DNA from 3 places in the Desulfuromonas soudanensis genome. Region 1 is predicted to be linked to each of the others. Evidence: predicted binding sites of a transcription regulator. Region 1 holds the regulator's gene; each other region holds the start of a gene.

Region 1 (2,261 bases):
GGCTTCGTCAATGTCGGAGTCGATTTGATGTTCGCGCTCCCCGACCAGAGCACCGCCGCTTTTTTCCGCGATCTGGAGAAGACCCTCGACCTCGCACCCTCGCACCTCTCCCTCTACGGCCTGACTGTGGAGGAGGGGACCCCTTTTCAGGGGGTGCAGCAGCGGGGGGACCTGCGCCTTCCCGACGAGGAGGTCTATGCCGAAAATTTTCTCGGTGCCGATCGCATCCTGACCGAGAAGGGGTACCGTCACTACGAGATCTCCAATTACGCAAGGCCGGGGATGGAGTGCCGCCACAATCTCGTCTACTGGCGCCGCCGCCCCTGCCTGGCCATCGGCGCCGGGGCCCATTCCTTTTTCGACCGGGGTTGGGGAGAGCGCTGGGCCGTTCCCCAGGATCTCGCTCGGTATGGGGCGGACCTCGCCGCCGGAAGGGACCCGGCGAAGCTGGTGGAGCGCTTCGATCGGAGGGGGGCGATGGCCGAAACCCTCTACCTGGGACTGCGCACCGCCGAAGGGGTGGACGACGAGGCGTTTGCCCGTCGCTTCGGCTGCGGAGTGGCGGCGGCCTTTGCCGAGGGGGTCTCCCGCGCCGGCGGTCGGCTGCGCCGGGAGGGGAAACGCTGGGTTCTGGACCGGGAGTCCTGGCTCCTTTACGATACCCTGATTGCCCCTTTCCTCTAGAGAAAACGGGAAAAAGGCCGCCTTGTTTGCCCTTGACAAAGGGGAGGGGCGTTGTTATGTTGTTCCCGTTAGCACTCCTCCTCTTTGAGTGCTAATCAGCTGCAAGGGGCCGGATTTTCCGGCTATTGGTTTTTTTTAGGTGGAACGATCCCATGAGCGAAGAGCTCAACGAGCGCAGCCGGAAGATCCTCGAAGCGATCATCGAGGACTATATCGACTCGGCCGAACCGGTCGGATCGCGGGCCGTGAGCAGGCGGCACAGCATGGCGCTGTCCCCGGCCACGGTGCGCAACGTCATGGCCGATCTCGAGGAGATGGGGTACATTGCCTCTCCGCACACTTCGGCGGGGCGGGTCCCGACGGAAAAGGGGTACCGCTTCTACGTCGACTCCCTGCTGCAGGTGCGTCAGCTCAGCTCCCAGGAGCGCCAGCGCCTCGACGACCGCTACCGCTTCGGCGGCTTGCGCTCGGAGGACCTGCTGCGCGAGGCGGGGAAGGTTCTCTCGGCCATCTCCACCTACACCGGGATCGTCATGGCCCCCCGGTTCACCACGACGGTCTTCCGCCAGATCGAATTCATCCGTCTCTCCAGCGGCCGCGTCCTGGTGATTTTCGTCACCCAGTCGGGACTGGTGCAGAACAAGGTCATCGAGGTCGGTGAAGACCTCTCCCAGTACGAACTGGAGCAGATGACCGGCTACCTCAACCGGACCCTGACCGGACTGACCATTCAGGAGGTCAAGGCGCGCATCCTCTCGGAAATGGCCCGGGAAAAGGCCCTCTACGACAAGATGATGCGCCGCGCCCTGCAGATCTCCCGGGAGGTTCTGTCCACCGAGATGGCAAGTCAGGTCTACATCGAGGGGGCCGCCAACATCCTCGAGCAGCCCGAGTTCGCCGATCTCGAGAAGATGAAGCGCCTCTTCCGCGCCTTCGAGCAGAAGAGTTCCCTGGTGGAACTCCTCGATGCCAGCCAGCGGGCCGAAGGGGTTCAGATTTTCATCGGCTCGGAAAGCGAGCACAGCGACATCCGCGGATGCAGCCTGATCACCGCGACCTATTCCGGCAGCCAGGGGACCATCGGCTCCCTGGGGGTGATCGGTCCGAGCAGAATGCCCTATTCAATGGTCATCCCCATCGTCGATTACACCGCCAGGCTGGTCAGCCAGATCCTGGACGGAGATTCAAAATAGGAGATACCGTGGCAAAAAAGAACAAACACGAGCAAGAAGAGCCTTCGCTGCAAGGCGAGGAGCTTCCCGCTGAAACCGCCGAGGTGGAGGTCCTGCCGGCCGAGCCGACTCCGGACGAAACCCTGGCCGCCCTTCGCCAGGAGGCCGACCAGAACCGCGACCTTTACCTGCGGGCACGCGCCGACCTGGAGAATTATCGCAAGCGCGCCCAGCGCGACAAGGAGGATCTGGCCAGGTTCGCCAACGAAAATATCCTGCGGGAGATCCTGCCGGTCCTCGACAACCTCGAGAGGGCCGTGGAGCATGCCGGCAAGGACGACAACGCCCGGGGGAGTCTTCTCGAAGGGGTGCAGATGACCGTCGACATGTTCGGCCGTCTCATCG
Region 2 (2,261 bases), 1.6 Mb from region 1:
AAGCCCATCGCCCCCTTGAGAACGGTGGCCCCGGCCATCCCCTCGCGGCGCAGCATCTCCACCAGCGCCTCGTAGAGCGGCTTCTTCTCCCAGCGGTCCCCCTCGCCGATGAAGATCCGCATCAGCACCTGTTCCCCTTCGAGTCTGGTCATCTCATCCTCCTGCAAAACAAGATCTTTGCCTCACGCGACGCCGCAACGACGCCACGTTTTTGGATCAAGGTCAGGAACCGGATTTTCGTTGCGTCGTTGCGGCGTCGCGTGAAACAGGTTTGCGCCCTTCATTATTCCGAGACCTGGCAAAAATAGGTCGTCCTCGACTCTTGCTGCGGGATCACAGCTGCCGCGCCAGAAAGATTCCGAGGCCGGCGAAGACCAGGCAGACCAGAACGTTGAGAAGGACGTTGGCCCCGGCCTGCAGGAAGCTGCCGTCCTCCATGAGGCGGATCGTCTCGTAGGAGAAGGTGGAAAACGTCGTAAATCCCCCCATGAAACCGACGGTGATCCCCATGCGCACCTCGGGGGAGAGGAAGGTGCTGCGCAGGCTCCCCTCCATGATCAGACCGAGGAGAAAGGAGCCGATGACATTCACCGCCAACGTCCCGTAGGGGAGGCCGCGGCCGAAGAGGGTGTAGCTCCACCCGGAAACGAAATAGCGTCCCAGGCAGCCAAGAGCGCCGAAAAGTCCGATATAGACGAGTTGCATTTTTTTTGTCCGCAAAGTTTCTATGGAAAAGGGCGACGGCGACCATTATGGAGGGGGCCTTCAAGGCTGTCAACCGGCGAGTCGCCGAGTGCGCCTTTGCACAGGCGTCTCTGCCCATATTCCTGTTGCCGAAGGAGATGTGATTTGTTATATCTATTGGCACTCCACCAGAGAGAGTGCCAATGCGCCGATTTTCAAGATCAATCTTCTCCATTTTGTCAAAACTTTTGAACCGTCGGGTCTGGTTCCTCAAAACCTTCAAACTATCCGCAGATGTCGCAGATTTACACAGATGATAAACCCGGGAATTCAATCTTTGCCCGGGGTCCCTTGATCCCGGTTTCATCTGCGCCCATCTGCGACATCTGCGGATAAAAGCCTTGGTCCCTGATATGGGATCAACCATCCCGGGAGGGAATGACAATGACCACCCTGCAGCTCCCCGCCGCCACTGATTCCTTCGAACATTACATGTCCAGCATCCGGCAATTCGCCCTCCTCGACCGCGAAGAGGAACATGCCCTTGCCGTCCGCTACCACGACGAAGGGGACCTGGAGGCCGCCCACAAGCTGATCTGCGCCAACCTGCGCTTCGTGGTGAAGATCGCCAACGAATACCGCTCCTACGGGCTCCGACTGGCCGACCTCGTCCAGGAGGGGAACATCGGCCTGATGATGGCGGTGAAAAAGTTCGACCCGCAGCGCGGTCTGCGCCTGATCACCTACGCCGTATGGTGGATCCGCGCCACCATCCAGAGCTACATCCTCAGAAGCTGGTCGCTGGTGAAGATCGGTACCACCCAGGCGCAGAAGAAACTCTTCTACAAGCTCGGCCAGACCCGGGCGGCGCTGCAGCGTCTTGCCGGAGGCGACGGGGCCGCGGAGATCGCCGCCGAGCTCTCGGTGCGCAGCGAAGAGGTCGAGGAGATGACGGTGCGCATGGCCGCCCGCGACGCTTCCCTCGACCTGGAATTGACCGAGGGGGAGGGGTACTCCCTCCTCGACACCCTCGCCGACGACCGCCCCAGCCAGGAAGAGGTCCTGATGAAGAGCCAGGAGGAGAGCCTCCTCACCTCCCGGGTCGAAGACGCCCTCTGCGCTCTCAACGACCGGGAGCGGCGCATCGTCCACGACCGCATCCTCTGCGACGCCCCCCGCACCCTGCAGGAGCTCGCCGACGACTACGGCATCAGCCGCGAACGGATCCGCCAGCTGGAGAAAAACGCCCTGGCCAAACTCAGGGGGGTGCTGGCCGCGACCTGACGGCTTTCTCCTTGAACTGCACCGGGCGGATGTCTATACTCGAAAAATCCCACGCCCCGCCACCCGAGGAGTGCGCCGTGACCGAAGTTGCCGCCCGCGATGACCTGAGCCGACTCGAGGCCGAGATCCGCCTCAAGAGCGCCTTCGTCGCCCCGCTCCTGGCCGAGATCGCCAGGGTGGTGGTCGGCCAGCGGGACCTCGTCGAGGCGCTCCTCATCGGCCTCCTCTGCCGGGGACATGTCCTCATCGAGGGGGTGCCGGGGCTGGCCAAGACCCTCACCGTCAATACCCTG
Region 3 (2,261 bases), 420 kb from region 1:
AGGCGCCGTTGCCGAAGTTGGCGCAGCGCTTCTGCACCAGGTTGCGCACCGCCCCCTCCATGACCCCGAAGGCGCTTGAGGTGGAGAGAAAGACCGGGTCTGTTGTATTGAGCAGGCCTTTGAGGGCGGTGGTGACTTCGCGGTGAAGAACGGCATACTCCTTCATGCGGTGGCCGACCATCGGCACGCTCATCGCCTGCAGCACATCGGGGCTGACCTCGACCGGTCCCGGAATGTAGAGTTTTTTCCCCATGTCGCTGTTGCTCCTTTGAAAATAAAAAACGCCCCGACCGCGAGGTAGATGGAGCGGTCTGTCGGATCCCTGTCCCCGGTGGTTTAAATCCCGGCGCTCGGTCACAAAAACACCCGAAATGCCGCCTCGGAACCAGCCAGCGATTTAGCACGCACGCCGGGCCGATGTCAAGGAATTCCCTCGTTGACAACCTCCCGGGGGCAAGGTTAGGATGCTTGCTCTTCCGGTCGATGCCGCAAGGGCGAGGGAACAACCGAACATCCACGACACAGGCCTGCCGCCGCCGAGATGGAGAAACGCCCATGGGTGCAAAGCACATCAACTCCCTTCTGTTCCTTCTGCTGCTGGCAGGGTGCGCCGCCGTCCCCTCGGTGCGCATGGAAGCCGGCTTCACGCCGCCGCCGCCGCAGGAGACGATCTATATCGTCCCCTTCACCACCATCATGGTCCCGGTCGCCATTGAGGAGGGGGTTTTCGATCTCTTCGTCGATACCCTCATTGCCGGGAGCAGGGGGGGCGAATTCGAATTCGTCATTCTCAAGGAGGGGACCTCCCGTGTCGACCCCCAGTGGCTGGCCGAGCACAACTATGTCACGGGGGAGGTTTTCGCCTATGTCGAGGAGAGCGGATGCTGCTCCACGGCCATCCGTCTCAGGAGCCGCCTGCAGGTCCATCAGCCGGGGAGCGACCGGCCGACCCTGACCCTTGATTATCCCCGGGAAACCTTTTTCGAGCACGACTACTCGACGGTGGAAACCGAACGCAAAAACCTCGCCGAAGACGTCGCCCGCACCCTGGCGACCCGCCTCCTCGACGCCCTCTCCGGGCGCTGAATCCCGCTGTTTTCCCCACTCGGTCGACGAATTCTCCAGAAAGACCTTGACATTCAGGACAGGCTGATTATATTTACCCCTGTTGTTAGCACTCCCGTCCGGCGAGTGCTAACGAGGACGGTGCCTGCAGAGAGGTCCCGGCTCGCCGCTGTCGGCGAGTAACCGGGGGCCTTTTTACATTGACCCGGCAAGTCTTCCCCAGGGACACGCTCCCGTAATCCATTAGGTTTTATCGAAAGGAGACGCACCATGAACATCAGACCGCTGCACGACCGTATCATCGTCGAGAGACTCGAAGAGGAGACCATGACCTCCGGTGGCCTCTACATCCCCGACTCGGCCAAGGAAAAGCCCCAGCAGGGACTCGTCGCCGCCGTCGGCAAGGGGAAGGTGACCGAGGACGGAAAGGTTCTCCCCCTCGACGTCAAGGTCGGCGACAAGATCCTTTTCGGCAAGTATTCCGGGACCGAGATCAAGGTCGAAGGCAAAGAGTATCTGATGATGCGCGAGGATGACGTCCTCGGCGTCGTAGAGAAGTAAGGCAACCGGCTCACACCTATTTTTGAAGGAGATCGATAAAGATGGCAGTCAAGGAAATTAAATTCGGACAGGACGCCCGCGCCCTCATTCTCAGCGGCGTCAATCAGCTCGCCAACGCCGTCAAGGTGACCCTCGGCCCCAAGGGGCGCAACGTCGTCATCGAGAAGTCCTTCGGCGCACCCCTGATCACCAAGGACGGCGTCACCGTCGCCAAGGAAATCGAACTGGAGAACAAGTTCGAGAACATGGGGGCCCAACTCGTCAAGGAAGTCGCCTCCAAGACCTCGGACATCGCCGGCGACGGCACCACCACCGCCACCGTTCTCGCCCAGGCGATCTATCGCGAAGGGGTCAAGCTGGTTTCCGCCGGCCACAACCCCATGGAGATCAAGCGCGGCATCGACAAGGCCGTTGAAGCCTCCGTCGCCGCCCTCAAGGAACTCTCCAAGCCGATCAAGGACCACAAGGAAGTCGCCCAGGTCGGGACCATTTCCGCCAACAGCGACAAGACCATCGGCGACATCCTCGCTATGGCCATGGAAAAGGTCGGCAAGGAAGGGGTCATCACCGTCGAGGAAGCCAAGTCGATGGACACCACTCTCGAGACCGTCGAGGGGATGCAGTTCGACCGCGGT

What was found. The regulator HrcA, encoded in region 1, represses chaperone genes, less so after heat shock. The targets are predictions, from matches to a motif close to TGTTAGCACTCNNNNNNNNNGAGTGCTAACA.
Region 2: a site for HrcA is predicted at 860-890, ahead of rpoH (RNA polymerase sigma factor RpoH). Genes of this name have one in related genera too.
Region 3: a site for HrcA is predicted at 1,170-1,200, ahead of groES (co-chaperone GroES). Genes of this name have one in related genera too.

What each region holds. Positions count from the first base shown of each region.
Region 1 is NZ_CP010802.1:193,636-195,896, forward strand. It holds gene hemW (radical SAM family heme chaperone HemW) at 1-684, shown strand, start outside; gene hrcA (heat-inducible transcriptional repressor HrcA) at 837-1,877, shown strand; gene grpE (nucleotide exchange factor GrpE) at 1,886-2,261, shown strand, end outside.
Region 2 is NZ_CP010802.1:2,544,135-2,546,395, forward strand. It holds gene DSOUD_RS11415 (DUF190 domain-containing protein) at 1-152, opposite strand, end outside; gene crcB (fluoride efflux transporter CrcB) at 334-705, opposite strand; gene rpoH (RNA polymerase sigma factor RpoH) at 1,123-1,968, shown strand; gene DSOUD_RS11430 (AAA family ATPase) at 2,046-2,261, shown strand, end outside.
Region 3 is NZ_CP010802.1:3,728,596-3,730,856, reverse strand. It holds gene DSOUD_RS16565 (pyridoxal-phosphate-dependent aminotransferase family protein) at 1-253, opposite strand, end outside; gene DSOUD_RS16560 (hypothetical protein) at 556-1,086, shown strand; gene groES (co-chaperone GroES) at 1,336-1,626, shown strand; gene groL (chaperonin GroEL) at 1,668-2,261, shown strand, end outside.